DNA from 4 places in the Clostridium saccharobutylicum DSM 13864 genome. Region 1 is predicted to be linked to each of the others. Evidence: riboswitches for the same ligand, from Rfam matches in the RefSeq annotation. Region 1 holds a riboswitch; each other region holds the start of a gene.
The links. Region 1 has a riboswitch for S-adenosylmethionine ahead of metK (methionine adenosyltransferase). Riboswitches for the same ligand answer to the same signal wherever they lie in the genome.

Region 1 (7,591 bases):
GAGTGAATAAAAATGGGTTTTTGGAGAACAGGGACAGACCTTGCGATTGACCTCGGAACAGCGACGGTACTAGTTTATGTTAAAGGTAAAGGGGTAATATTAAAAGAACCTTCTGTTGTAGCTATAAATAAAAATAACAATAATCTATTAGCTATAGGTGAAGAAGCGCGAAAAATGATAGGTAGGACCCCAGGAAACATAGTTGCAGTTCGACCATTAAGAGACGGTGTAATTTCAGATTATGATATAACACAAAAAATGCTAAAAGAATTCATAAAAAAAGCTTGTGGTAAGAGAAATATTACAGCGCCTAAGGTAATTGTATGCGTTCCTTCTCAAGCTACAGAAGTTGAAAAAAGAGCAGTTATAGATGCAGCCATGAACTCAGGAGCTAAAACAGTTCACTTAATAGAAGAACCGTTAGCAGCAGCTATTGGAGCAGGGCTTGATATAACTAAACCAAATGGATGTATGGTAGTTGATATTGGCGGCGGTACTTGCGATATTGCTGTTATTTCATTAGGTGGAGTTGTAGAAAGAGAATCAATAAAAGTAGCCGGAGATAAATTTGATGATGCTATAATAAAATATGTGAGAAATCAATATAAACTAATGATAGGTGAAAAGACTGCAGAAGATTTAAAAATAAATATTGGTTCTGCGTTTAAAAATTCAAGAAATTTAGCAGCAATCATGAAAGGTAGAAACCTGATAACTGGATTACCTGATGAAGTGGAGATTACTACAGAAGAAATAAGAAATGCAATAAAGGAACCTGTTGAAAATATAGTAGAGACTGTAAAGAGAGTGTTAGAGAAAACACCACCTGAATTAGCAGCAGATATAGTTGAAAAAGGAATTCTAATGACAGGTGGCGGTGCATTATTGCATGGATTAGATAAACTTATACAGTTTAGAACAGGTGTAGAGACTTATGTTGCTGAAGATTCTGTAGAATGCGTTGCAAAAGGAACTGGTGCTGTGCTTAACTATATAGATAAATTAGATAGTGATATAAATTCACAACAAATAGTTTTAATCGAGTAAAACAAAATGACTGTTTCAAAATAAATTTTAGATATAATAAATCTATTGTTTAAAATATAAAACAATAAATTTATTGTACTAATTTTGTATTTTGAAGCAGTCTTTTTAAATTAGAACGTTAAATCATTGGAAATTCTCCAAGATTTAAATTATAAGCCTCTATTAATAATCTAGTTATTGTTTTAGCCATATTCATAATAAAAGAAAGTCTGATGCTCCTTGAAAAAAAGAATTCAGAATTATCGCTAGAATCAACAATTCCTATTACTGATGCTATACCAACTTCAGGAAGTTCCTTTCCAACTCCTTTACCTGGATGTATTGCGTAATCCCTTATTCTTATTTTTCCAATATCATCTTCATTGCCCAAGCAAGCGTCAACACCAATTATAGAGGCATTAGGGTGCTTGGAATAGATTTCATTCAGACGTTCATCTATATTTAAAGCATGAATCGGATAAGATAAAGTTCCGTATACTGGTAAAGGGAAAAAGTTTTCAGTTAATAGAGAACCAACCAAGGGACCAAGACAATCTCCAATACATTTATCAGTTCCGATACAGACAATTATAGTATCTTGGCTAATATAATTTTTAATTTTTAGAGCTAAATTATAAGAGGAAAGATTAGAATCATTGTTAATATCTGATTTTATCAAAGGACATACCTCCTTATATAAAATATATATGATGATTAAAGAGAGGATAGTATAAAAAAATATTAAATGGAAATAAATACTATTAAAGGAGGGGAAATATGAAAAAAGTTTTTATATGTATAGTATTAATGGTTGCACTGCTGTTAAATGTTTATTTGATATTTTATTGGTATCCAGAAGAAAAAAACTCAAATAAAGAGGAGATTAGTAAAGAAACGGTAAATTATACACAATCTATATATAAAGTGGATAAGAATGATATATTAAAACAGTTACAGATAGAAGATAAGAAGAATTTCGAATCAATATTGGGAAAATTATCTGCTTTTGATTTAGGAAAAATAAAAGAATATATTCAAGATTCAGATGAACAAAAGGGAATAAAAAATATTTTTGTGCTTTTAAAGAAGAGACTTACAAATGAGGATTATGAAAAAATAAAGGAAATATCATCTAAGTTTCTTGATATGGATGCAGTTGATCAGTTGTTAAAAAATAATTATGTTTAGTAGTGTAAAAGAAAGAATGTTAAAGAAAAGTAGAGAATATACAAAATAAATTAGATATATTAAGGAATAGCGGAGTTGAAATAAAAGTCTTTTGAATATATACTAATCCTTGTCGATTGGTTCTGAAAAACAACGACAAAGAAAAACAAAATATGGAGGAATTCCCGAGTGGCCAAAGGGGGCAGACTGTAAATCTGTTACGTTTCGTTTCGATGGTTCGAATCCATCTTCCTCCACCAATTTATAATGGGCGCATAGCTCAGCTGGGAGAGCACCTGCCTTACAAGCAGGGGGTCACAGGTTCGAGCCCTGTTGTGCCCACCATTATAAAACTTTAATAAAATATGCTGGCATGGCTCAACGGTAGAGCAGCTGACTTGTAATCAGCAGGTTGTAGGTTCGATTCCTATTGCCAGCTCCAATCAAATATTAAGATATTTGATAAATGATTAAAAGTATCTTAATATATAAAACAAAATATGGAGGAATTCCCGAGTGGCCAAAGGGGGCAGACTGTAAATCTGTTACGTTTCGTTTCGATGGTTCGAATCCATCTTCCTCCACCAATTTATAATGGGCGCATAGCTCAGCTGGGAGAGCACCTGCCTTACAAGCAGGGGGTCACAGGTTCGAGCCCTGTTGTGCCCACCATTATAAAACTTTAATAAAATATGCTGGCATGGCTCAACGGTAGAGCAGCTGACTTGTAATCAGCAGGTTGTAGGTTCGATTCCTATTGCCAGCTCCAATCAAATATTGAGATATTTGATAAATAATTAAAACTATTTTAATATATAAAATAAAATATGGAGGAGTTCCCGAGTGGCCAAAGGGGGCAGACTGTAAATCTGTTACGTTTCGTTTCGATGGTTCGAATCCATCTTCCTCCACCAAAAAAGAATAAACTGTGTTTATTCTTTTTTTTATGTCTAGAAAAGTATGAGAATTTTGGATTTTAAAGTTGAGTGATATCAACAGCTAAGAGAGTATTATATAGAGAAAAGTGAATAACAAATGATCAATAATTAATCTTTAATCATTCACTATTCGCTTTGTATCATTAATTATAAATATAATATTGACTAGTATAATATGATATGTTATGATATGAATGAAAATTAAATTAAGGTTACTCTTATCAAGAGAGGTGGAGGGAAAGGGCCCTATGAAACCCGGCAACCTGTATTTACAAGGTGCCAATTCCTGTAGATTATATCTACGAGATAAGAAAAGGATTATTGAATTGTACTCTTCTTATCGAAGAGTTTTTTTTATTTCAATTAAATACGTTTAGATGTAATAAGGGTAATGATAAAGAGTTCCAATGAAGGGAGAAAGTTATGAAAAGATTATTTACTTCAGAATCAGTTACAGAAGGACATCCAGATAAGATGTGCGATCAAATTTCAGATGGTATTTTAGATGCTATTTTAGCACAAGATCCTCTTGCAAGAGTTGCATGTGAAACATGTACTACTACAGGTATGGTTATGGTTATGGGGGAAATCTCAACAAATTGTTATGTTGATATCCCAAAGGTAGTAAGAGAGACTGTTAGAGAAATCGGATATGATAGAGCTAAATATGGATTCGATTGCGATACTTGCTCAGTTTTAACATCTATAGATGAACAATCAGCAGATATAGCTATGGGAGTTGATGAAGCATTTGAATCTAGAAAAGGTGAAAAGGATGCGGTAGAAGCAGTAGGTGCAGGAGACCAAGGTATGATGTTTGGTTTTGCAACAAATGAAACAGAAGAATTTATGCCACTTCCAATATCTATGGCTCACAAGTTATCAAGAAGACTTACAGAAGTAAGAAAAAACAATACATTAGATTATTTAAGACCTGATGGTAAAACTCAAGTTACTGTTGAATATGAAGACAATAAGCCAAAGAGAATTGATACTATTGTTATTTCAACTCAACATGATGAAAAGGTATCATTAGAACAAATTGAAAATGATCTTAAGGAATATGTTATCAAAGCAGTAGTTCCAGCAGAATTATTAGATAATGAAACTAGATATTTCATAAATCCAACAGGAAGATTTGTTGTTGGAGGTCCACAAGGAGATTCAGGATTAACAGGAAGAAAAATAATCGTTGATACTTATGGTGGATATGGTAGACACGGTGGCGGTGCTTTCTCAGGAAAGGATCCAACTAAAGTTGATAGATCAGCTGCTTATGCTGCAAGATGGGTAGCTAAGAATTTAGTTGCTGCAGGAGTTGCTGATAAGCTAGAAATACAATTAGCTTATGCAATAGGAGTTGCTAAACCAGTTTCTATAACAGTTGATACTTTTGGAACAGGAAGATTAGCAGAAAATAATATAGTTGAAATAGTAGAAAAGGTATTTGATTTAAGACCAGGTGCTATTATTAGAGATCTTGAATTAAGAAGACCAATCTATAAACAAACAGCTGCTTATGGACATTTTGGAAGAAACGATCTTAATTTACCATGGGAACAATTAAATAAGGTTGAAGAAATTAAAAAATATCTATAAGAGTTAATTAGAACATCTATATATTTTTTAAATAGAATGAGGTTAATTTGAAACTAATTTGTTTTAAATTAACCTCATTTTTAATGTGTAGTAGACTGTTGGTTAGTCATTTTCTTTATTAAAAGTAGAGTGGTCGCTTTATTCTGTTTATTTAATGAATGGGATGAGTTATAATAATGAAACTTATACTTAATAATGTAGAATATTCAATTTATGATATAATTGAAAAAAATATAAAATAAATAATTTTGGTTAGAAATTAATTATTTGCGAGAAAATAATTAATATATTATATAAAAGATTTGGAGAGATTCTATGGAAGTCCTAAATGGTTTTGTTGAAAGCATTGTTTTTAGAAGTGAAGATACTGGTTATGTAGTTTGTAAAATAAGAACTGAAAAGAATCTGATTAATGCGGTAGGTACTGTTCCTCTTATTAAGGAAGGTCAAAATGTAAAAGTAACAGGAGATTGGACAGTACATAAGCAGTTTGGAAATCAATTTAATATTCAGGATTATGAAGAGCTTCTTCCAAATTCATTAGATGGAATAGAGAAATATTTAAGTGCTGGTATAATACATGGTATTGGTCCTGTTACTGCTAAAAAGATAATAGCAAAGTTCGGAGAAGAAACATTAGATATAATGGAAAATCATATCGAAAGACTTATGGAGATAGAAGGTATAGGAGAAAAGAAATTTCAAATTATATATGAATCATATATCGAACAACAAGGTTTAAAAGATGTAATATTATATTTTCATAAACATGGTGTAACTAATAATCAATGTGTAAAAATATATAAAAAGTTTGGAGTTAATGCAAGGCAAATAGTATCTAGTAATCCATATGTATTATGTGATGAAATTTCGGGAATTGGTTTTAAAACTGCAGATAGAATTGCTATGAGTATTGGAATTGCGAGCGATTCTGAATTTAGAATTCAGAGTGGAATTAAATATGTTATGAATCAGTTTTGTGCTGCTGGAAATATATTTATGCCAAAAGAAAATATAATAGAAGACTGTCAAAAAAACTTATTAGTATCTAAGGAGCTTATAGAAAAAAATATATACAGTATGGCAGCAGAACAAAAAATAATTGTTGAAAAAGTAAATGATATTGAAGTTGGATTTTTACTTCAATACTATTATTGTGAACTTGGAGTAACTAGCAAGATAATTACTTTAGGATTACAAGAGACACAAACAATAAACTCAGATATTGATTTTGAGATTGATGTTTTTGAAAAGGAGCAAAAGATACAGTTTGCACCATCTCAAATAGAGGCGATAAAAGGCGCATTTAGTAATGGAATAGAAATAATTACTGGAGGACCTGGAACAGGAAAAACTACAATTATTAAATCAATAATTCATATATATGAGAATAACGGAATGAAGGTGATTTTGGGAGCACCAACAGGTAGAGCAGCTAAGAGAATGACTGAATCTACTGGGAGAGAGGCAAAAACAATACATAGACTTTTAGAAATGGGAGTTTCAGAAGATGATGAATCAGTTTTTGAAAAGGGGGAATCATCACCTCTGGATTGTGATGTGATTATAATTGATGAAGCATCAATGATTGATATAATGCTTATGCATAGTTTACTAAAAGCTATTAATTTAGGTACAAGATTAATAATTGTTGGAGATGTTGATCAATTGCCGTCTGTTGGACCAGGAAATGTATTAAAGGATCTTATAGAATGTGAGTATATAAAGGTAGTAAGATTAAAAGAAATTTTTAGACAAGGTAATGAGAGCTTAATTGTGGTAAATGCGCATAGAATTAATGAAGGACATATGCCGTTATTAAATCAGAAAGATAAAGATTTTTTCTTTATAAATGTGGATAATCAAGAGAAAATTGTGGATACAATAATAGATTTGCTTAATAGAAGACTTCCTAAATTTAATAAATCGTGGGATAAATTAAGAGACATGCAAGTTTTAACACCAATGAGAAAAGGAACTCTTGGAGTTAATAATTTAAACATGAGGCTTCAAGAAATATTTAATCCGGCGTCAAAAGATAAAAAAGAAAAAACTTCACGAGATATGGATTTTAGAGAAGGGGATAAGGTTATGCAAACCAAAAATAACTATTCTTTAAAATGGGTTAGAGTTAATGGGGAAGGCGAAAATGAAGGCGTTGGAGTTTTCAATGGAGATTTGGGATTTATTCAAAGTATAGATGAAGAAAAAAAAACCTTAACAATCATATTTGATGATGAAAGAAAAGTTATATATGACTTTAACTTTTTAGATGAATTAGATTTAGCTTATGCAACAACAATTCATAAGAGTCAAGGGAGTGAGTTTAAAGTTGTAATAATTCCAGCATTTATGGGATCACCATTTTTAATGAATCGTAATTTACTTTATACAGGAATAACAAGAGCAAAACAGTTAGTTGTTGTTGTTGGTTATCAAAAAGCATTAATGTATATGGTTAATAATACAAATAGTATGGAGAGGTATTCCGCTTTAAAATATAGAATCAGGGACATAATAACCAAAGACGAGTTCGGAGAATAGTTGGAAGGAGTATATATTATGGGAAGCTTATGCAAGGTCAACTTAGAAGATTTAAAGTATGCTATAAAAAAAATTGATTATTGGTATAAAAAGAATATAAGATTTTTAACTATAATAACAGTTCCGTTTAATACATCATGCATTTTTTCTAATATAGTAAGCCAAATTTCAAATAATGGTGGAAATATATTATATGTATGGGGCAAAAAAGGAGAAAATAGAGAGTTGATAAGCTCAATAAAAGAATTTGATTCAAATATAACTCATTCATATATTGAAAGTGGAAATGCAGCAACAAAATTGACTTTTGTTAATTA
Region 2 (7,591 bases), 250 kb from region 1:
TTTAGTAGTTTGTATTTCTATGTTCTTTTTTGCTTTATCTATTGCTACTTCAGTTGAAACAATGTCATTATATTGACTTGTAATATCATTTTTAATTTGATCTTTCATAAAATTTTGTTCTTGTTCTGTTTGATCTGCTGTTATATTAAGCTTATCATAAGGAAAGTCTATAACTTTCTTTGCATCATGATCAAGGTCCCCAGCAACATCCTTTTTTGCATCATTAATTTTTCTTTGAACTTTAATTTCATCTCTATATTTTTGTATTTCCTTAGTCTTTAATTTTAACTTATCACTATTTGCTATTGCTGCATCTACAGCTTGTTGTACAGTAAGTATATTCTTTTGTACACTTTGTGAGCTTGTGCTTACTGATGCTGTAGCTTGTCCTGTTTCACTTGCAAATACTGGTAGAGAATTTGCACTCATTACACTTATTCCAATAGCTATTGCTATTATCTTATTTATGTTCTTTCTCATTTTATTTCACCTCTTCGTAAATTTTGACTTACTTATGAAAATATATAATCTATTTAAAATCTATAAACTACTTTATTTAATTAAACTTTATATAATGTAATGTTATTTAATATTTGACTTTTTAATAATTTACACACATAACTCTAAACTAAAGTTTATCATATATATATTAACTAATTATAAACTAAATTGTTGTAAATTATCTAAAATATTAATTAAATTATAATACCCCAATATATTTCCAACAACAATTTCAACTAATTAATATTAATAATAATCAAAATATATTTTATTTTCCTTAAATGAAACTTAATTCTAAATTATATTTTGAAATATATTCAATATGTAAGAATTAATTTCCCAAATTATTAATATCATAGGATACTATTTCATAATATTGATTATATTTTTATAACTATTATAAGTCAATAACCTTTTATGTTGTTTTCAAATTAGGCATATGAAAGAAAATAACAATTCCAAAATGTCATGATTATTTTTCATCAGGTAAGAAAACATATTGATCTTCCAGTGGGATATTAGGTGAATATGCTGACATGAGCAATGAACCCAAATCTATGATTTGGTATGAATCGCTTACTCAACAAGCGCATGCGAGTCGAGCTTCCTATGATAAAAATAGGCTTAGCAGATGAATTGGTTATTTTTTTGATTATGCCTTATTAATAGTTTATAATTTACTCATATATTCTCTTAGGAAGGATTGTTTCAATATGGATAAAGATAATTTATTCAAAGTCGCAGATTCAATGGTAGACTTTTTATGTATTATTCAAAATAGTATAACTAATGTGCAGGACATAGCAAAAATTTTTCAATTAACATTTGATAATGAAAAAGAGCACTTTTCAGACCTTTCAATTCCACCTTCACATGCTAGAGTTGTTTTTTACCTTCTAAACTATAATTCATCTCCCATTTCTCAAATAGCATATAGTTTAGGAATATCAAAATCTAATATGACTCCAATTATAGATAATTTAATTAATTGTGGATTAGTTAATAGATACCCTGATTCTAACGACAGAAGAATTCTTAGAGTTGAACTAACTGAAAAAGCTTATGATTTATTAAATGCTTTTCGTAAAGCATTCTCATATTCGTTAGCTGAAAAAATATCATCTCTTTCTGATAACGAAGTTTCTACATTAGATAACTCTTTATCAAATGTTATAACTGTACTTAAAAAGCTTAAATAGGTGATTGTGAAAATGACTGTAGGATTTCTTCGGCAGAAGTTGTTCCATTCTTGCATGTCATTAACTTGCTTAAGGAACATGTATGAATATCCAATTTAAGAATTAGACTTATTTGTGGTTAATATATCTACTAGAAATGAGAAATATTTTTGTGTAGTAGGCCTTGAAAATGATCTGCTTAAGGTTCTAAATAGATGGTTGTTCCACTTTAGCCTGTCACACTGAACAGTGGGAACATGCTAAAGTGAATGCAACCATCTATTTAGAACCTTTCAGCGACATTTTCATAGTCCTACGTAACAAAAATATTTCTCATTTCGGTTAGTCACCACATAAATCTAAATCCAAAGCTTTATCTATTTTTCTATTGCTTCTTGGAATGAACCTAACAAGTCATCTATATCTTCTAATCCTACAGACACTCTTATTAATGTATCTGTAATTCCAAGTTGTTCTCTTTCTTCCTTTGGAATTGCTGCATGGCTCATTTTAGCTGGATATGAAACTATAGTTTCAACACTACCTAAGCTTACTGCTACAGCTACATTTTTTACATTGTTTAAAAATATTGTTGTTCTTTCTATATCTTTAAATTTAAATGATAAAACTGCACCTGCACCATATGCTTGCTCTAAGTGTAACTCTCTTCCTTCCATTGACTCAAGTCCAAGATAATAAACTTTTTCTACTTCATCTCTTCCTTCAAGCCACTCTGCTAATTTTTGTGCACTTTTTTGAAGTGCATCAAGTCTAACTTTTAAAGTTTTAATTCCTCTAATTAAAAGCCATGAATCTTGTGGTCCAAGAACAGCACCAAATGTATTTTGCACTTGATAAACCCTATCACTAAGTTCTTTAGTTTTAGTAACAACAAGTCCTGCTAATACATCACTATGCCCACCTAAAAATTTAGTTGCACTATGAACTACTATATCTGCTCCAAGTTCTAATGGTCTTTGAAGGTATGGAGACATAAAAGTGTTATCTACTATTGTTATTGCATTATGCTCATTAGCAATTCTACTAGCAGCTCTTAAATCCGTAACTTTTAATAATGGATTTGAAGGTGTTTCCAAATAAAGTCCTCTTGTATTTTCCTTAAAAGCGCTTCTTATCTCTTCAATATTTGATGCATCTACAAAAGTAAAATCAATATTAAATCTTGAAAATAATTTTGTTGCTGCTCTATATGTTCCACCATAAACATCACCACAAATTATAATGTGATCTCCAGCTGAAAATATCGATAATACTGATGCAATTGCTGCCATTCCTGATGCAAATGCAAAACCTCTTTCTCCGCCTTCAAGCTCTGCAATTAACTTTTCCAATACATCTCTAGTTGGATTTCCAGATCTTGAATAGTCATATTTTCCAAAGTTATCTATATCAAATTGATGAAAAGTTGATGTTTGATATATTGGAGTACTTACAGATCCTGTTGCTGGATCTATATCTCCGCTTGCATGTATTAATTTAGTTCCAAAATTCATATTTAACGCCCCATTCTTATTTTTATTTTATTTTGCTTATTAATCACCTGAAAGAAAATAATAAAACAAATATGCTAGTATACTAATTTATTATTTTTTTGATTGTCCCTTATTAAAACATAAAATTTATTTTCCTATTGCATTATCCAAATCATTTATCAAATCATCTACGTTTTCTATACCAACTGATAATCTAAGTAAATATTCATCAACACCTAATCTTTTCTTAATTTCTTCTGGAATTTCTGAATGTGTTTGAGTAATTGGATATGTTATTAATGTTTCAACTCCACCTAAACTTTCTGCAAATCTTATTACTTTTACATTATTAAGTATTTTTTCTATTAATGATTTATCTTTAACTCTAAACGATAATGTTGCTCCAAATCCAGTTGCTTGCTTCTTATTCAATTCATATCCATCAAAATTTTCTAATCCTACATAATATACTTTTTCAATTTTAGGATTGTTATCTAAAAATTTTGCTACCTTCAAAGTATTCTCTTGTGCTCTGTCTAATCTTATGTGTAACGTCTTAATTCCTCTTAAAACTAGCCATGAATCAAATGGAGATAATGTCGCTCCTGTTGACATATGAATTCTTCTCAATCTTTCTATTATATTATTATCATTTGCAACTATAAATCCTGCTAATAAATCATGATGGCCACCTAAAAATTTAGTTCCACTATGAATTACTATGTCAGCTCCAAGTTCTAATGGCCTTTGATAATATGGTGTTAAGAAAGTATTATCTACAACTAATAATAAATCATGCTCTTTAGCTATTTGAGCTACTGCTTTTATATCAGTTACTTTCATCATTGGATTTGAAGGAGTTTCTATAAACATTGCCTTTGTATTCTCATTTATAGCTTCTACTATACTTGTTGTATCGGTTGTATCTACAAATGTAGCTTCTAATCCAAATTCCTTATAAGTTTCACTAAATAATCTATAAGTTCCACCATATAAATCATCTGATAAAATAACATGATCACCAGCCTTAAATAAGTTTATACAGGCTGTAATTGCTGCTACTCCTGTTGAAAAACCTATCGCCTCATTTCCACCTTCTAAACTTGCTAATGTCTTTTCAGTTTCTTCTCTTGTTGGATTTTGAGCTCTTGAATAATCATACCCTGTACTATTATTTAATCCATTATGTCTAAATGTAGCAGATTGATATATAGGAAAACTTATTGCCCCTGTTCTTCTATCTCCACCTGATACTCCATTAACTGCAATTGTTTCAAACGATTTTTTTATTGTCATTTTTATGCCCCCTCTATTTACTTGATTCTTTAATTTTAGATATGTACCTAAATTGTTTTTTATTATTTGAATGTGCCTTATTTTATATTTAGTTTTATAGTTCCAAAGATAAAATTCAAACACTCAAAATTAATTGTAACTTTAAAAATTATATTAATTTTGCAAATAAAAAAGTCACTTCTCGAAATAAGAAGTGACAAAATAGTCATAATAATAAGTTTTAATGAAACTTAATTTTCCTCTCATTTCTCAGGATTTCTCCTGCAGGAATTAGCACCAACGAAAAAATTTAAATGAAGATTTTTTCAGGTTGCTGGGCTTCATAGGGCCGGTCCCTCCACCACTCTTAATAAGATTAACTTATCTAAATATTTAATTGTCACTATTAATTATACTTGATAAAACCTTTATGTCAACATTTTTTAGTAAATTTATCGACTTTCTATGTAATTAATTATAAGCAAAAAAATAATAGACCAAAGATACGGTGCATATTTATTGTCAGACAAGGAGATGAATTCAGCTCATAGTGGCTCTATTAGCTAAATTTACTGATGAAGCATGACGTAAAATATGGAAGCATACTGATCTATTATTTTTGATTGTGCCTTAGATTAATAAGAAATATTAACTTCATTTAAATTAATTATCTCTCCATATTTATTTGAATGTGCCTTATTATTCATATCTTAATGCTTCAATTGGATCAAGGCTGGCTGCTTTTTTAGCAGGGTAATACCCAAAGAATACTCCAATTGCCATTGAGAATGTAAAGCTTATTAAAATTATCGGAGCAGATACAGATACTGGTAACTTTAAGCATTTACATGTAATTGCCGCCATTCCAATTCCAAGTATCATTCCTATAATTCCACCAATTGTACATATTATAACTGATTCCGTTATAAACTGCATTTTTATATGAATACTCTTAGCCCCAAGAGCTTTTCTTGTTCCTATTTCTCTTGTTCTTTCTGTAACAGATACAAGCATTATGTTCATTACACCTATTCCACCTACAAGTAAAGCTATAGCTGCAATTACAGATACACCCAATGATATTGAATTAAGTATCGTTGTAAATGATTGTGCTTGATTTTTAAAGTTCCTAACTTCTAATGTCCAATTTTTATTATCCTTATATAATTTATCTGTATATTTTTTCATATCTTTCATAAGCTTTTCTGAATCAGTATTCGTATTAGGCTTAATCATGAAACTATAATAATTTTTATATTCTTCTCCTGCTTTTGCTGTCGTTATAGGAATATATAAATTAGTTTGTATATCTTTTTCTTTTGTAGCAGTTCCTCCCCCTTCAAGAAAAGAAGGGGGCTCATATTCATATACCCCTATAACAACATATGTTTCGATGTTACCTTCTATATAAACTTTAATTTCTTTACCTAAAGGATTATTCTTACCCTTAAACATATTATTAACAAGTTTATCCGAAACTACAGCAACTTTTTTCATTCCTTTAATATCCTTGTCAGAAATAAATCTTCCATTAATTAATTTGACACCATTAACATCCTTATATCCGTCATTTACTCCTGTAACAGCTATATTATTATATAAATATCCATCCTTTACTTTTCCATTTCCCGAATCTGTCTCTATACTTATACTGCTAATTCTATCCGAAAATGTTTGCTGAATTGAATTTATTTGATCCAAAGAAATAAGATCTCTATCTTCTAGTGATTTACTTGATCTGCTTTCTCCTTGATCATTGTCTTCACTTTTTTCTTTTATCCGAACAGACATATTATTGCCACCTAATTTATCCAATTCGCTTGAAACTGTAGAAGTAATTGCATTTCCAATGGAAAAAATTGCTATGACAGATGATATTCCTATTATAATTCCAAGCATTGTCAATAGCGCACGCATTTTACTTGATTTTAAACCTGCTATTGCAAGTAATATATTCTCCTTTATAAACATATCTTTTCACCATTTGGAAATCTTCTTATATACTTATCATTATACTCTTCTGCTACTATCTTTCCATCCTTTAATGTTATAATTCTCTCTGTTTCTTCTGCAAGTTCATAGTTATGAGTTATAAGAACTATGGTCTTGCCTTCTACTTCATGTACCTTATGAAATAAATCCATAACAAGCCTCCCTGTTACTGAATCAAGTGCTCCAGTTGGTTCATCTGCAAGTATTATACTTGGATCATTGGCAAGCGCCCTGGCAATTGCTACCCTTTGCTTCTGTCCTCCTGACAATTCATTTGGCTGGTGTTTCATTCTATCTTTCATTCCAACTAGTTCTAAAAGTTGCTCTGCCCGTTCCTTTCTCTCATGTCTATTCATTCCATAGTACAGCATTGGCAATTCAACATTCTTCAAAGCTGAACTTCTTGGTATTAAATTATATGTTTGAAATACAAAACCTATTTTCTTATTTCTTACTTCTGACAATCCATTATCTGTTTGTTCATTAACATCTGTACCACCTAAAATATATGTTCCAGAAGTTGGTCTATCCAGAGCTCCTATTATATTCATCAAAGTACTTTTACCAGAACCAGATGTTCCAACTATTGATACAAATTCACCTTTTTTTACTGTTATATCTATATTCTTAAGTATATTCAACTCATTAGGAGTCCCAATATAAAAACTTTTAACAATATTCTTCATTTCTATTACATTTTCACTCAAAGAACTCACCCTTCTTTTATTTGGATTTTATCTCCAACTTTATATGTTGAAGGATCATCAATTACGAATATTCCATCAGAAATTCCTTCACCTGAAATTTCAATATTGAAATCAGACTCAAGTCCTGTATTTATTGGTAATTCCTTAATTATATACTCATTTGGTTTTTGACCATCTTTTTCTGCTACATATATACTTTTATTATCTCCATCTCCAACTATATTCTCTGATGACACTGAATAAATGTCTGATTTTTCACTTGTAATAATATTTACTCTTGCACTCATTCCTACTCTCATATTTTCGTTCTTGTCATTAATTTTAACCTTAGCTTCAAATCCTGAATCTGAACTTGTATCCTGAGATTGAGGTTGCATGCCACTGCCTGACTTACCCTGACTTTGAGGCATAACTTCCTTTCCTGCAACTGGATTAATACTCGTTA
Region 3 (7,591 bases), 1.2 Mb from region 1:
TGTCTTTATTCCTAGTAATTGTATAAATGGAGCTTTTAATGGTGATAAAATCTCAGTAAAAGTAACAAGGGAAGATACAAAGACTAAGAAAAGGGAAGGTATAGTAGTTGAAATCCTTGAAAGAAATACAAGTAAAATTGTTGGAGTATATGAAGATTCAAAAAACTTTGGCTTTGTAATTTCAGAAGATACTAGAATGACGCAAGATATATTTATATCAAAGAAAGACAGAAACAATGCTAAAGATGGGGACGTAGTTATAGTTAAAATAACAAAATGGCCAGATGGAAAAAGAAAACCAGAAGGTGTTGTTACAGAAATTTTAGGTAGAAAAGGCGATAGAGGAATAGATATTTTAATGATCATTAAAAAGCTTGGATTGCCTGAAGAATTTCCTACTAAAGTATTAAATTTTGCTGAAAATATTTCCGAGGAAATTGATGAACAAGAGTATCTAAGCAGAAGAGATTTAAGAGATTTAAGAATGGTAACAATAGATGGTGAAGATGCTAAGGATTTAGATGATGCTGTATCTATTGAAAAGTTACCAAATGGGAACTTTAGACTAGGAGTTCATATTGCGGATGTAACTAATTATGTTAGAGAGAATAATCCATTGGATAGGGAAGCATTAAAAAGAGCAACTTCGGTTTATTTAATTGATAGAGTTGTTCCAATGCTACCTAGAAAATTATCAAATGGTATATGTTCGTTAAATCCTAGAGTAGACAGACTAACATTAACTTGTTTTATGGAAATAAACAATAAGGGAATGGTTGTAGATCATGAAATAGTTGAATCTATTATTAAAACTAATGAAAGAATGACATATACAGATGTTACAAAGATTTTAAAAGATCATGATGAAGAGTTAATAAAAAAATATGATTATCTTTATGATGATTTTAAGTTAATGGAAGAGCTTTGTAATATTTTAAGAGAGAAGAGAACTAGAAGAGGAGCCATTGATTTTGAAATCGCAGAAGCTAAAATAATATTAAATGAATTAGGTAAACCAATTGAGATTAAACCTTATGAACGTGAAATTGCTAATAGAATGATTGAAGAGTTTATGTTAGCAGCTAATGAAACAGTAGCTGAGCATATGTTTAAAACTAAAATACCGTTTGTATATAGAATCCATGAAAGCCCTGATGAAGAAAAACTAACAAAGTTTAAGGAATTTGTATATAATTTAGGATACAATATTAGTTGGACAGAAGAAATACATCCTAAGAGTTTCCAAGAAATTTTAGAGAAAGTTAAAGGACAAAATGAAGAAACTGTTGTAAGTACCTTATTATTACGTTCAATGATGCAAGCTAAATATGCACCAGCATGTATAGGACATTTTGGCTTAGCAGCTCAATATTATTGTCATTTTACTTCTCCAATAAGAAGATATCCAGATTTACAAATTCATAGAATAATAAAGGAATATTTGCATGCACAAATAGATGAAAAGAGATACAATAGGTTGAAAAATATAGTTGGATATGCAGCTAAGCAGTCATCAGAAATGGAAAGAAAGGCACAAGATGCTGAAAGAGAAGTTGATGATTTAAAGAAAGCAGAGTATATGCAAGATAGAATTGGAGAAGAATTTGAAGGAATTATATCTTCAGTTACAAGCTTTGGAATATTCGTTGAATTACCAAGTACAATTGAAGGGTTAGTTCATGTTAATGATTTAAATGATGATTATTATGTATTTAATGAATCACATCTTTCACTAACTGGAGAAAGAACTAAAAAGGTATATAAATTAGGAGATAAGGTTAAAGTTGAATGTGTGGATGTAGATATAGCTAATAGAGAGATTTTCTTTAGAATTACAGAAGAACCTAAGAGAGAAGATGAAATAGCTGATAAAGATGATAGTCAAATTCAAATTAAATGAAGGAGACTAAGATACGATAGAAAAAAGCTTAGAGAGGGCAAGTTATAGAATTTAAATAATTATAGAATATATAAGATATTTTATAATTAATAGAGATATTCTGAAGAATATTTATTTAATCATTCTTCAGAATATTATTTTGAAATTAAAGTTAACTATTATTTTATATTTAGCATTATTAAAATAAACAATTAGATTCTATTTTTAATATGTAAGTTTTGAAAAATAATTTGTATCAAAATAAGTAACAGTAACTTAATTTTACTTGAAAATTAAAAATATAAATATATATAAGTTATAAAAAATTTTATTCATAAATTCTCGGTCTCAGCAAAAGAAGTAAATAGCAAAATTTATTATTTATGGATTTTATTAATTAGAACATATAGATATATGTATATTTCTATATGTTTCTAAAGTTGATTTGTAGGAATGCGTATAATATAATCTTAAGTAAGGCATATGAAGGAAAGTAAAAAGTTGAAATTATAAAGAATTAGAAGAGTAACTTTTTATTTTTTCAATGTCTCTAAAGAAATATAGCCATAGTAGGTGATTAAAGTGGTAAGAAAGAAAAATGAAAATTCATTAGCTGAAAATAGAAAGGCTAGACATGATTACTTTGTTGAGGAAGCAATGGAAGCTGGATTGGTTTTAGTTGGAACAGAGGTTAAATCTATAAGAAAAGGAAGAGTAAACCTTAAAGATTGTTATGCTGATATATACAATGGAGAAATATTTATAAAGAACATGCATATAAGTCCTTATGAGCAAGGAAATATATTTAATGTAGATCCAGTAAGAGAAAGAAAATTATTATTGCATAAAGATCAAATAAGAAGATTAGATGCTTTAGTATGCCAAGATGGATATACTTTAGTACCTTTATCACTTTATTTAAAAGAAGGTAAGGTTAAGGTTGCACTTGGAGTATGCAAAGGTAAGAAAAATTATGATAAGAGAGATGCAATGCTTGAAAAAGCACAAAAGAGAGATATTGACAGAGCTATAAAAGAAAGAAATAGATATTAAGGCATATGAAAAAATTAATCTTAGTAGATGGACTTGTTATTTGTGATTGTGCTTAAGTTGCTTAAAATTTGTTTTTAGGAGGCTTTTTATTTTTTATTTTATTTGGTGTAGAAATTTGTTGTGCATTTAAAATAAAAATTAAAAAGTTCTTGCAATATATTAAACAAGCATATATAATAAAATTAATCCGATGATAATACTTTGGATTAAGCAGTTAATAATAATTATTATTTAACTGTTGACAAAATAAAAGAATATTTATATAATCATGTCAGAAACTAATTAAATAGTCTGATATCTTATCAAGAGTGGCGGAGGGACTGGCCCTGTGAAGCCCAGCAACCGAAATAGTGGTTCATTTACCAATATATTATACGGTGCTAATTCCTGCAGCTTTTTTTTAGCTGGTAGATGAGAGGGTAAATTTGTGTAGTGTATTGCGCGCTAGAGGTTTATTCTCTAGCGCTTTTGTTTTTTAGTTATCCGGAAACTAAGTAAGGACAATTAGGGAGGAATGTGTTTTGGTAGAAATAAAAAACGTAGTTAAAAGTTTTGGGAAAACACAAGTTATAAAAGATGTATCAATGAGCATTAAGCAAGGTGAAATTTATGGAATAATAGGACATAGTGGGGCAGGTAAATCCACATTGCTTAGATGTATAAATGGACTTGAAACTTATGATGGTGGATCTATTAATGTAATGGGGAAAGAGGTCTGTTCGTTAAGTGGTTCAGAACTTAGAGAATTTAGAAAAGATTTAGGGATGATTTTTCAAAACTTCAATCTTTTACAAAGAAAAAATGTATTTGATAATGTTGCACTTCCTCTTGAAGTGTGGGGATATGATAAGAAAATAATTGAGACTAAGGTATTAGATTTACTTAAATTAGTTGGCTTAGAGGATAAAAAACTAAGCAAACCATCGCAACTTAGTGGTGGACAAAAGCAAAGAGTGGCGATAGCAAGAGCATTAGCATTGGATCCAAAGATATTACTTTGTGATGAGGCAACATCAGCGTTAGATCCTAAGATTACAAAGGATATTTTAGCTTTACTTTCTAAAATTAATAAAGAGCTAGGGATAACAATAATAATGGTTACTCACCAAATGGAAGTTATAAAAGAGGTGTGTCAAAGAGTTGCATTATTAGATGGTGGAGAAATAAAGGCAGAAGGAAGAGCAGAAGATTTATTTTTAAAGCCGGGAACTTCATTAAAGAAATTCCTAGGTGAAGAAGATGAAGAAGAAATATTGCCAGAGAGCGGAGTTAATATTAAGTTATTTTTCCCAAGTAATTCTTCAGAGAATGCACTTATAACTAAAATGGCGAGAGAGCTAGAAATAGATTTTTCAATAGTTTGGGGTAAACTTGAAAAATTTAGAAGTGAAGTATTAGGGGGGCTTGTAATAAATATAAGCGAAAATGATAAAGATAAGGTTCTAAAGTACCTTGAAGGTAAAGAAATTTTGTGGGAGGTGCTTAAGTAATGAACGAAATAATAGGAAAAGCGTTAATAGAAACATTAGAAATGGTTTTTGTATCAACTACATTTTCTGTAATTTTAGGTTTTATACCTGCAATTTTATTAACAGTTACTGCAAATGATGGCTTAAAACCTAATAAAATTATTTATAATATTTTAGATTTTATTGTTAATACATTAAGAAGTTTTCCATTTGTTATATTAATGGTAATAATTGTACCTTTAACAAAAATAATTGCAGGTAAATCAATAGGGACAGTGGCAGCAATGGTTCCACTTACAGTTGCAGCAGCACCTTTTGTTGCAAGAGTTATAGAATCATCTTTAAGAGAAGTAGATAAAGGTGTAATAGAAGCGGCAAAGTCTTTTGGGGCTTCAAATACTCAAATTATATTTAAAGTTATGCTTAAGGAAGCAATTCCTTCGATAATGTCAGGAATAACTCTTACAATAATAAGTATTGTTGGATATTCTGCAATGGCAGGTGCTATTGGAGGCGGAGGTCTTGGAGATGTAGCAATAAGATATGGATATCAAAGATTCCAAACAGACGTAATGATAGTAACATGTATTATTCTAATTGTAGTAGTACAAGTTCTACAACTTTTAGGAAATTATTTTTATAATAAATTATCAAAATAATTCACAATATATAATTAAGAAGTTATTTTCTATAAAATATATAAAAACTTTTATATATTTTATAGTTGCAAATATATTATAAAAAATCTTAATAATTAGATATCAAATTATTAAAGCATAAGCTTAAAATGGGGGTAATAAATATGAAAAAGAAATCAATTTTATCAATAGCTTTAGCGGGTGTAGTCGCATTAGGATTAGTAGGATGTGGAGGAACATCTACAAATACAGCATCTAAAGAAGATAAGGTAATAAAAATCGGGGTAACACCAAAACCACACAGGGAAATAGTAGATATAGCTAAACCATTACTTGAAAAAGAAGGATATACAGTAGAAGTAACTGAATTTAATGATTATGTTCAACCAAATACATCAGTATCAGAAGGTGAATTAGATGCAAACTTCTTCCAACATATGCCTTACTTAAAAGAACAAAATGAATCAAAGGGGCTAAATTTAGTATCAGTAGGAGCTATTCATTTAGAACCAATGGGATTATATTCTCATAAAATAAAAAGTTTAGATGAACTTAAAGATGGAGCTACAATTGCGGTTCCAAATGATCCATCAAATGAAGCTAGAGCATTAAAGTTATTAGCATCAAAGGGAGTAATTAAAATTTCAGATGGTGAATTAGTTACACCAAAAGATATAACAGAAAATCCAAAGAATTTGAAGTTTAGTGAATTAGAAGCGGCAGCAGTTCCAAGATCAATAGATGATGTTGATGCAGCTATAATAAATGGTAACTATGCAATAGAAGCTAAATTCAATCCATCTACAGATGCTATTATTATAGAAGATAAAGATTCAGAAGCTGCTAAGCCTTATGCTAATATAATTGCAGTAAAAGCAGGTAATGAAAATGAACAAAAAATTAAAGATTTAGTAAAAGCAATGACTTCACCAGAAGTTAAAGAATTTATAGAAAAAGAATACAATGGAGCAGTAATTCCAGTATTTTAAATTATAATATAAAAATAAGGATGAGCAATAGTTCATCCTTATTTTTATATAGATAAATAACTTGTAACTTAAGATTATGTGGCAAGTAACCGAAAGAAATAATGCTCTGTTTGTTTCGGTTACTAGAGAAAATGATTGTGGATTTCTAACATCACAAGTTGTACCCATTCCAGTATGCTCCTTAAACAAGTTAAGGACATACAAGAATGGAACAACTTGTGATGAATAAATCCTACAATCATTTTCTCAATGTAACACTCAACAAAAGAGCACCATTTCTTTCTAGTTTGGAATATATTCCGAAGTATAAGTATGGTTTGTTATTTGTTTATTTAAGTAGAATGATGTGATTAAGCAAGATTTTGTACTTGATAAAGTTTAATTAGTGTTATTATCGAGTATCTGTATCTATAAAATGTACTTTATCCCATCCGCATCTATATTGTTATGAATTTTGATATTATTTTATAATGCTTATTTAAGGCACATGAAAATAAATGACAAGCCCAAAGCGGCTATGAGATGTTCTTATATGCAGCATAGCTGCTTCTTTAAAGGTGCATATTTTTCATAGGACAAGGAAGCAAAGTGCCATCATAAGTCTATTATGCGATTTTTCTGACTCAGGATGATGGAAAATAGGCTAGTAGATGGATTTGTTGTTTATTTGATTGTGCCTAATTATAATTAATTCGATTAATTTTATAGGAAGATATGAGAAAGGAAATAGAAAAGATGAATAAACAAGAATTGGAAAGTCAAATTCAATTAAAGATATGGACATATAATTTCTTTGCAGTAAGTTTATTGAAAGTGCCATCAAAAGAAATTATAGATAATTTTTTAGATTATAAAAAAATTCAACAATTTGAAAAAGTTGAATTAAAAGAAGTAGAATTGCTTATTAAACAATTAAAGAAATTAAAGTCATACAAAAATGAAGAATGGATAAAGATACACGAGGAATATTCTTCTTTGTTTGAAGGAACACGAGGTTTTAATCTTCCATTATGGGAATCAGTATATAAGGGTAGTGAAAATATTTTATTAGATGAAAATACTTTAAAGGTTCAACAGTATTATAAAAAATGGGGAATTGGGGTAATCAGAGATATAAAGCAACCTTGTGATCATATTGGACTGGAGTTTAGCTTCATGGCTTGGCTTAATAAATCTATGATAAAAAGTTTAATAAGAGATGATATAGATGAGTTTAAAAAATATGTAGATGGACAATTGGAGTTTTTAAATAATCATATTTTAACATTCTTATCTTCATTTTGTGAAATATTACGAAAAAAATCAACACATCAATTTTATAAAGAAATATCTTATTTAGTTTTAGATTATGTCAATCAAGAAATAGATTCTCTGTTAAAATTGAAAGAAATAAAAATATTTAATAACAATGATGTTAATATACAATTACATGAAGATGATGAAAAACAGATAGGTTTGTATAAGCTTAGCGAGGATGAAATAAAGCAAGAAGAAAAGACGGAAGTTATATCAACTTCAGGGCGTAATAATTGTGGTGGACGTTGCATAATAAAAGCACATGTA
Region 4 (7,591 bases), 2.3 Mb from region 1:
TTTTTATGCATCTATTTATATATCTATGGTTGCAGCACTTATAAAGAAAGATGCCGACGCTGCAATAGCAAATAAAAATAAAGATAAAAATTTAAAATCAGAATATCAAGCAAATAGAAATTTTATATTATGTGACGTTTTGAAGAAGATAATAGTTATGATGGTAAAGCCTATTTCAGGAAAAAGAATATTAGAACATATATTAGAAAAAGCTAAAAAAATACGCTCACAAATACGTCCAAACCGTAATTGTGAGCGAAAAAACAAGCACCCAAGGAAAAAGCATCATTCTCAAAGGAAATCTTGCATATAAGTTTGTAAAAACTAAATATTTCCAAAATTCTACTTTTGCCAGTAGGTTTATTAATTATACCATTTTTTAAGAAATATAGCATACGCTATTCGAAATTTGTAGTAATTTTTTCATTACTATTTTACTAAGTTGACGACATTGAGTGAGCGCTTGCCTTGGGAGCATGCATAATGGTGACAACTTATAATGATAGAAATCCACAGCCCAATTATATAGCAACCGAGAAAAAGAATATAGCTTCTTTCGGTTGATTACATCTTAAATTTTATTAGCCTAAAATCTTTTTTGCAATTTCTACAGATTCTTTTGCATCTTTTGCATAAAAATCTGCACCTATTCTATCTGCTGTATCTGCAGTAACAACTGCTCCACCGACAAATATTTTTCCAGAATAACCATCTTTCCTCAAAGCCTTTATGGTTTCTTCCATACTTCTAAGCGTTGTTGTCATAAGTGCGCTTAGCCCAACTAAAGATACATTATGTTTTTTTGTTTCCTCAACAACAGTCTCAATTGGTACATCTTTTCCTAAATCTATGACTTCATAACCATAGTTCTCCAATATAACTTTTACTATATTTTTTCCTATATCATGAATGTCACCTTTTACTGTTGCAACTATTATTTTACCTTTTGAAATAGTTTGAGAATCATTTTTAACTATTTGAGCTTTTAAAACATTAAATGCATTTTTTACTGTTTCAGCTGCTTGTATTAATTGAGGTAGAAAAAGTTCTCCTTTTTCATATTTTTCTCCTACTATATCTAACGCGGGAATTAAAAACTTATTAACTATTTCAAGTTCTTTATATTCTTTTAAAAGTTCTACTGTTGCTTGTTTTGCTTCTTCCTTTAAACCTTTAACGACTATATATTTTAAATCCTGCTGCAACCCAGTACTATTTACATTTTCTGTTTCTTTTTTAGAATTTGTGCTTACATCTTTAATATTAACATCTGTATTCACTTGAACATTAGCATATTTTTTTATATATATTTCTGAATTTCTATCATGATTATATAAAACATTATAAGAATCAATAACTCTCATCGTGCCACTTGCATTAGGATTCATTATAGGTAAATCCAAACCATTAGCTAATGCTAGTGATAAAAATGTTTCATTTATAAATTCTCTATTTGGAAGTCCAAAAGATATATTCGAAACTCCAAGTAAAGTTTTAAGACCTAATTTTTCTTTTACCATTCTTACAGCTTTTAGTGTTTCTTGAACTTCTTCTTGTTGAGCTGATACAGTAAGTACTAAACAATCAATAAATACATCTTCTTTTTTTATACCATACTCTATCGCTCTATTTAATATTTTCTCAGCTATTTTAAATCTTTCTTCTGCTTTAGGCGGAATCCCTCTTGCATCTAAAGTTAACCCAACTACACTAGCTCCATACTTTTTCACCAGTGGCAGTATGCTATCTAATACCTTATCTTCTCCATTTACTGAATTTAATATAGGTTTTCCATTATAATACCTAAGACCTGCTTCTATTGCTTTAGGATCTGATGAATCTATTTGAAGTGGTGTATCCATTATTCCTTGTATTTCTCTAATAACTTTATGCATCATTTTAGGCTCATCAATTTCAGGTAAACCAACATTTACATCTAAAATGTGTGCTCCATCTTCTACTTGTGAAACAGCTTGTTTTAGAATATAATCTAAATCTTCATTTTTTAATGCTTCTTTAAATAATTTTTTTCCTGTTGGGTTAATTCTTTCTCCTACAATTCTTACACCGTCAATTTTCACTACATTTGAAGGTGTACAAATTGCAGAATAATTATGCTGTTTTATAGGTTGAAGATTTTTGTTTTTTACTCTAGAACACAGTTCTTTTATATAATCTGGTGTAGTTCCACAACATCCTCCAATCACTCTAACACCTAAGTCAATGAAACCACATAATGTTTCCGCAAATTCTTCTTTTGTCACATCATACTTTGTTTCATTTCCTATAGACAGTGTTGGAAGTCCAGCATTAGGTTGAACCATTACTGGTATATTAGATAAACCACAAATTTCTTTAACAATAGGTTCCAATTGCTTTGGTCCAAGTGAACAATTAACTCCAAGTGCATCCACGCCCAAGCCTTCAAGAACAAGTACCATAGCTTCAGGTGAACAACCAGTAAATGTCCTCATATTTTCCTCAAAAGTCATTGTACAAAATACTGGCAAATCGGAATTTTCCTTTGCTGCAAGTATGGCTGCTTTAAGTTCATATAAATCAGTCATAGTTTCAAACAATATTAAATCTGCACCTGATTTCACACCTTGAACAATCTGACGTTTAAATATCTCATATGCTCTATCAAAACTTAATGTTCCCATAGGTTCAAGCAATTCTCCTATAGGTCCAATGTCTAATGCAATATATGTGTCACTATTTTCCCTTGCCTTTTTCGCAATTCTTATAGCTTGATCAACAGCTACCTCAACCTCTAAATTGCATAATTTTAATTTCAGTTCATTAGCTCCAAATGTATTAGTTGTTATTACATTTGCACCACTTGCAATATATTCTTTATGAATTTCTTCTATTATTGATGGTTTCGTTATGTTCAAAAGTTCTGGATTTTCACCTAACTTCAATCCTTTCTTTTGAAGCATGCTCCCCATTGCTCCATCGAATATTAGTATATTATCTTTTATATAATCTTTAAGCCCCACAAGTTTCTCCCTCTCTCCTAAAGCTGCAATTTTCATAGTTACTGCATTCTTTACAGCTTTTTTTCTTCTTTTCAGTACCTTTATCAATGATTCCTATTATTGCTGTTACAGATTTTCTGGGAAATAATAAATTATTTTCTGATACTGTAAGTCCAATTTTCTTTTGAGCATCCAACGCTCTTAAAAAATTATTTTGCACTTCTAAAGGTAAATCCCCATATCCTGGACTATATCTAAATGTTATATCTTTACCTTGGATTTCTGCTTTTTCTTTTACAGAATTCTCTACTATGTCACAGATTTCTTCTACTGCAGTAGTTGCACATGCATCCAATATAAGTGCCTTTGTCAAATTAGTCTTTTCATATAATCGTGTTCTCTTTTCAATATCATTTCCCAGCGTCACTGCCATTAAAACACACTTTTTAGAATCTTTCAGGTGATTTTTAATATCATTACCATATAAAACTAAATTTGTAGTAAGAATTTCAACACCTTCATCAATTATTTTTATATCGTTATATTGATGAATTTCCCTAGGTGTAATTACTCTTTTTATTTCTTCTCTACATTCGTCAATAATATTCATAATGTTATCATCAATAACTTGACCTTTATGTCCTAGATAACGAAGCACTTCCTCTTTATTAATATCAATTTCGAAAGCATTCATATTATTATCACCTACTTTATCGCTTATTGCTATTCTCCATAAATATTTAATGAAAATCCTTTTTCTAAAGCTTTCTTTGCATATTCTTTAGCACCAAATAAAGATAAATCTCTGTAATTTCCACATTGAGTTGGATTTGCTGCTGGCATTTCTTTGGCATCTAATATTATTTTTAATGAAGTTTCCAATGCTTCTTTAATTTCACTAGCTTCTCTTTCTCCCCAAACAGAAAGATAATATCCTGTTCTACATCCCATAGGTGATAAATCAATTACTCCCTCTAAATGATTTCTTAATTCATGAGCTAATAGATGTTCTAAGCCATGCATAGCTGCTGTTCCAAATGCTTCAACATTAGGTTGTAAAAATCTTAAATCAAATTTAGTTACCTTATCCCCATGAGTTCCATCAAGTACACAGCATCTTCTTACATATGGTGCCTTAACCTTGTTATGATCTAATTCAAAACTTTCTACATTCTTATTTTCCATAATATTTCATTCCTCCATATTTTAAATAATATATTTTTTATAACAATATAATTATTGAGCACACTTTTTCTTAGAAAATTGAATTATTAATTTTCTAAAGAATAAAAAAAGCCTAAAGGTATTCCTTTAGGCTAAAAGCTCAAAATACCTTATCTATCAGTCTTTACACTGCAGGATTTAGCACCACATATATTTATAAAATATATTGGTTGCTGGGTTTCTTCGGGCCAGTCCCTCCACCACTCTTGATAAGTTTAATATTTAATTAATTATATCTTACTAATTTAACTTTGTAAAGTTTATTCTGAAATGTTAATAAAATTATAATATATATGTTCAAAAGTCATTTATATTAGACTAAGTAACAACAATTTAATTTTATTTAAAAATTAAATTTACAATATATTTATTTAAATTTAATAATAAATTATATAAATCAGTACACTTGTATATATTAAATTAGTACCTTGGTATATATTAAATTGTTTGTAATAAACTATGTATAATCAAGATATAATCTTAAGCAATTTTATCTTTTTATTAATAGCAGTATTATTGAAATCGCACTAAACATTAAGCTTAGTAACATTATACATATAACAACTTGTTTTTTTGAAAAACCTTTTTCCTCAAGTCTAAAATGTATTTGACTTCTATCTGCTTGATATACAGGTTTTCCTTCTAAAAATCTTTTTAATATAACAAATAAATTATCAAATATAGGTACAGCTAAAGCTAATATTGGAATAAACAAACTCAATACAGTCGCTTGTTTAAATGCACCACCCAATGCAGTAATACTCAAAATAAATCCCAAGAAATTAGCTCCTGAATCTCCCATGAATACTCGTGCTGGTAATTTATTATAATAAAGAAATCCTAAAGTTGTTCCCGCTAATATCATAGATACATCAGCAGATGGAGGATCTTGGTTTAATATTAATGCTGCCGCAAAAAACGTCATTGCTGAAATAAATGATATTCCTCCAGCTAATCCATCCATTCCATCAGACCAATTGATTACCGTTGTTACCCCAAATATCCAAGTTATTGTTAGTATAAACTGTATTGTTAGACTTAGTGTAATAAACTCACTAGTAAATGGATTAGTGAATCCAACAAATCTAATACCTGATTTAAATACTAATATCGCTGATAATAATTGAATTATCAGTCTGGGAGATATAGGAAATTCTTTTCCCTTTGTTTTATAATAATCATCAACTAGTCCTATTAATAATATTAGCGTTGCTGCTATAAACACAACAATCTTTTGCTCCATATCATTATGTATAAATATAAAATACGAAATAAAAAAACCTAAATATAATGCTATTCCTCCACATAATGGTGTTGGTGCTCTATGTTGTTTTCTTTTGTTTGGTTTATCTGTAAATTCTAATTTATTAGCTAGTTTCATAAGAAATGGCATGGTAATTAGTGCAATTAATGCTGCAACTACCATTTCTAATATATAATCCATCTTATCTACTCCTTAGTTAGGCACATGAAAATAAATAATATTTTTGAATATGCCGAAAGTCTTGTCATAATATCTAATCTCAAATTTGGTTTTTACTACCTATTTGATTATACTATTAAAGATATTCTATATCAATTACAAAATTATTAAGTTTAGACACGTGAAAATAAATAGTTTTCTATTATCCTCTTTGCTCTATCATATTTTTAACCTTCATTAATCTAGTTGTAGCCGCTCTTTCATTTTCATCAAGTCTCATCCTAATATATTTTATAGTCTCTTCAAGATCTGGAATCGTCCTATATTCAAGAGCATTAACTCTTCTTCTAGTGCTTTCAATTTCACTAGCCATTAGCTGACATGATTTCTCTATTTCAGTAAGCTTAAGCAAACTTGGCAAAACATCATAAAGTTTAGCTAAAGCATCATCAAGTTCTGAGGAGGTACTTACAAAACCGTATGGATATATACTACCTTCATCTTCTTTTAGTTGTCTCTTGAAGTTCATTACTGGTACAGATACACTCATTATGTTCTTTTCACTAACTTCAACTGAAATATGTTCCTTAGGATAAGCTATGGCTTCTTCTAAAAATTCTGAACTCATGACAGCTCTTGCCATAACAAAATCATTAAGTGAGATTTGAAGCTCACTCTCAACTTCTTTTCTTAATTCATTATTATGCTTAACAAGACTAATAAATTGTCTCATTAGCTCATCTTGTTTATCTTTTAAAAGCTTATGGCTTCTTATTGATGTTGATAATCTCTTTTTTAATTTAGAGAGTTCCATCCTAGTAGGATTGACATTCAATTTTGCCATAGACTATTCTTCCTCTCTTATCATATATTTTTCAAGATATTCATCCCTAATTCTCTTAAGTTCAGATCTTGGAATCAACTTTAATAATTTCCATCCTAAATCTAAAGTTTCTTCAACTGTTCTATTTGTATCGAATCCCTGAGATACATATTCTGCTTCAAATGCTTCAGCAAATTTAGCAAGTTTTTTATCGGTATTTGATAAAGCTGATTCCCCAAGAATTGCAGATAATTCTTTTGCCTGCTTACCTTGTGAATATGCTGCAAACAATTGATTCATAGTGTCTGCATGATCCTCTCTAGTTTTCCCTTTCCCAATCCCCTTATCTTTTAATCTTGAAAGAGATGGTAAAACATCAATAGGAGGCATTATGCCTTTCTTATATAATTCTCTTGAAAGAATTATTTGTCCTTCTGTGATATATCCAGTTAAATCTGGAATCGGATGAGTTTTATCCTCTTCTGGCATTGTAAGTATAGGAATTTGAGTTATGGATCCCTCTTTGCCACGTAATCTTCCTGCTCTTTCATATAGTGTGGAAAGATCAGTATATAAATATCCTGGATATCCACGTCTTCCTGGAACTTCTTTTCTCGCTGCTGAAATTTCTCTTAATGCTTCGGCATAATTTGTAATATCAGTCATAATAACAAGAACCTGCATTCCCTTTTCAAACGCTAAATATTCAGCTGCAGTCAATGCCATTCTTGGTGTAGCTATTCTTTCTATAGCTGGATCAGATGCAAGATTCATGAATAAAACTGATCTATCTATTGCACCTGTTGATTTAAATTCATCAACAAAAAACTGCGCTTCTTCAAAAGTAATACCTATAGCTGCAAATACAATAGCAAACTTAGAATCTGAATTTAAAACCTTGGCTTGTCTAGCAATCTGTGCTGCAAGCTGTACATGTGGAAGTCCTGCAGCTGAAAACACAGGTAATTTTTGTCCCCTAACCAAAGTATTAAGTCCATCAATTGCTGATATTCCTGTTTGAATAAATTCTGATGGAAAATCTCTTGCTACTGGATTAATAACTTCACCATTTATATCTAATCTTTTTTCTGGTATTATATCTGGTCCATTATCATTTGGTCTTCCCATACCATCAAAAAC

Region 2: linked by a shared signal. The riboswitch ahead of CLSA_RS01415 (trans-sulfuration enzyme family protein) and the one ahead of metK (methionine adenosyltransferase) in region 1 are both predicted to bind S-adenosylmethionine.
Region 3: linked by a shared signal. The riboswitch ahead of CLSA_RS19390 (methionine ABC transporter ATP-binding protein) and the one ahead of metK (methionine adenosyltransferase) in region 1 are both predicted to bind S-adenosylmethionine.
Region 4: linked by a shared signal. The riboswitch ahead of CLSA_RS14745 (S-ribosylhomocysteine lyase) and the one ahead of metK (methionine adenosyltransferase) in region 1 are both predicted to bind S-adenosylmethionine.

The regions. Positions count from the first base shown of each region.
Region 1 covers NC_022571.1:544,930-552,520, forward strand. The annotation lists gene mreB (rod shape-determining protein) at 13-1,047, shown strand; gene yyaC (spore protease YyaC) at 1,166-1,705, opposite strand; gene CLSA_RS02560 (hypothetical protein) at 1,804-2,214, shown strand; tRNA gene CLSA_RS02565 (tRNA-Tyr) at 2,369-2,453, shown strand; tRNA gene CLSA_RS02570 (tRNA-Val) at 2,463-2,538, shown strand; tRNA gene CLSA_RS02575 (tRNA-Thr) at 2,561-2,635, shown strand; tRNA gene CLSA_RS02580 (tRNA-Tyr) at 2,696-2,780, shown strand; tRNA gene CLSA_RS02585 (tRNA-Val) at 2,790-2,865, shown strand; tRNA gene CLSA_RS02590 (tRNA-Thr) at 2,888-2,962, shown strand; tRNA gene CLSA_RS02595 (tRNA-Tyr) at 3,023-3,107, shown strand; SAM riboswitch class I at 3,347-3,444, shown strand; gene metK (methionine adenosyltransferase) at 3,555-4,730, shown strand; gene recD2 (SF1B family DNA helicase RecD2) at 5,046-7,274, shown strand; gene CLSA_RS02610 (hypothetical protein) at 7,293-7,591, shown strand, end outside.
Region 2 covers NC_022571.1:290,892-298,482, reverse strand. The annotation lists gene CLSA_RS01430 (TolC family protein) at 1-480, opposite strand, end outside; gene CLSA_RS01425 (MarR family winged helix-turn-helix transcriptional regulator) at 1,215-1,700, shown strand; gene CLSA_RS01420 (trans-sulfuration enzyme family protein) at 2,057-3,193, opposite strand; gene CLSA_RS01415 (trans-sulfuration enzyme family protein) at 3,320-4,468, opposite strand; SAM riboswitch class I at 4,708-4,824, opposite strand; gene CLSA_RS01410 (ABC transporter permease) at 5,147-6,418, opposite strand; gene CLSA_RS01405 (ABC transporter ATP-binding protein) at 6,409-7,146, opposite strand; gene CLSA_RS01400 (HlyD family secretion protein) at 7,152-7,591, opposite strand, start outside.
Region 3 covers NC_022571.1:4,457,726-4,465,316, reverse strand. The annotation lists gene rnr (ribonuclease R) at 1-1,900, shown strand, start outside; gene smpB (SsrA-binding protein SmpB) at 2,462-2,932, shown strand; SAM riboswitch class I at 3,229-3,350, shown strand; gene CLSA_RS19390 (methionine ABC transporter ATP-binding protein) at 3,454-4,422, shown strand; gene CLSA_RS19385 (methionine ABC transporter permease) at 4,422-5,060, shown strand; gene CLSA_RS19380 (MetQ/NlpA family ABC transporter substrate-binding protein) at 5,204-6,028, shown strand; gene CLSA_RS23245 (hypothetical protein) at 6,105-6,257, shown strand; gene CLSA_RS19375 (DMSO/selenate family reductase complex A subunit) at 6,764-7,591, shown strand, end outside.
Region 4 covers NC_022571.1:3,390,700-3,398,290, forward strand. The annotation lists gene CLSA_RS14730 (IS4 family transposase) at 1-313, shown strand, start outside; gene CLSA_RS14735 (homocysteine S-methyltransferase family protein) at 582-3,002, opposite strand; gene CLSA_RS14740 (vitamin B12 dependent-methionine synthase activation domain-containing protein) at 2,992-3,675, opposite strand; gene CLSA_RS14745 (S-ribosylhomocysteine lyase) at 3,705-4,166, opposite strand; SAM riboswitch class I at 4,313-4,421, opposite strand; gene CLSA_RS14750 (MraY family glycosyltransferase) at 4,696-5,649, opposite strand; gene CLSA_RS14755 (V-type ATP synthase subunit D) at 5,831-6,472, opposite strand; gene CLSA_RS14760 (V-type ATP synthase subunit B) at 6,476-7,591, opposite strand, start outside.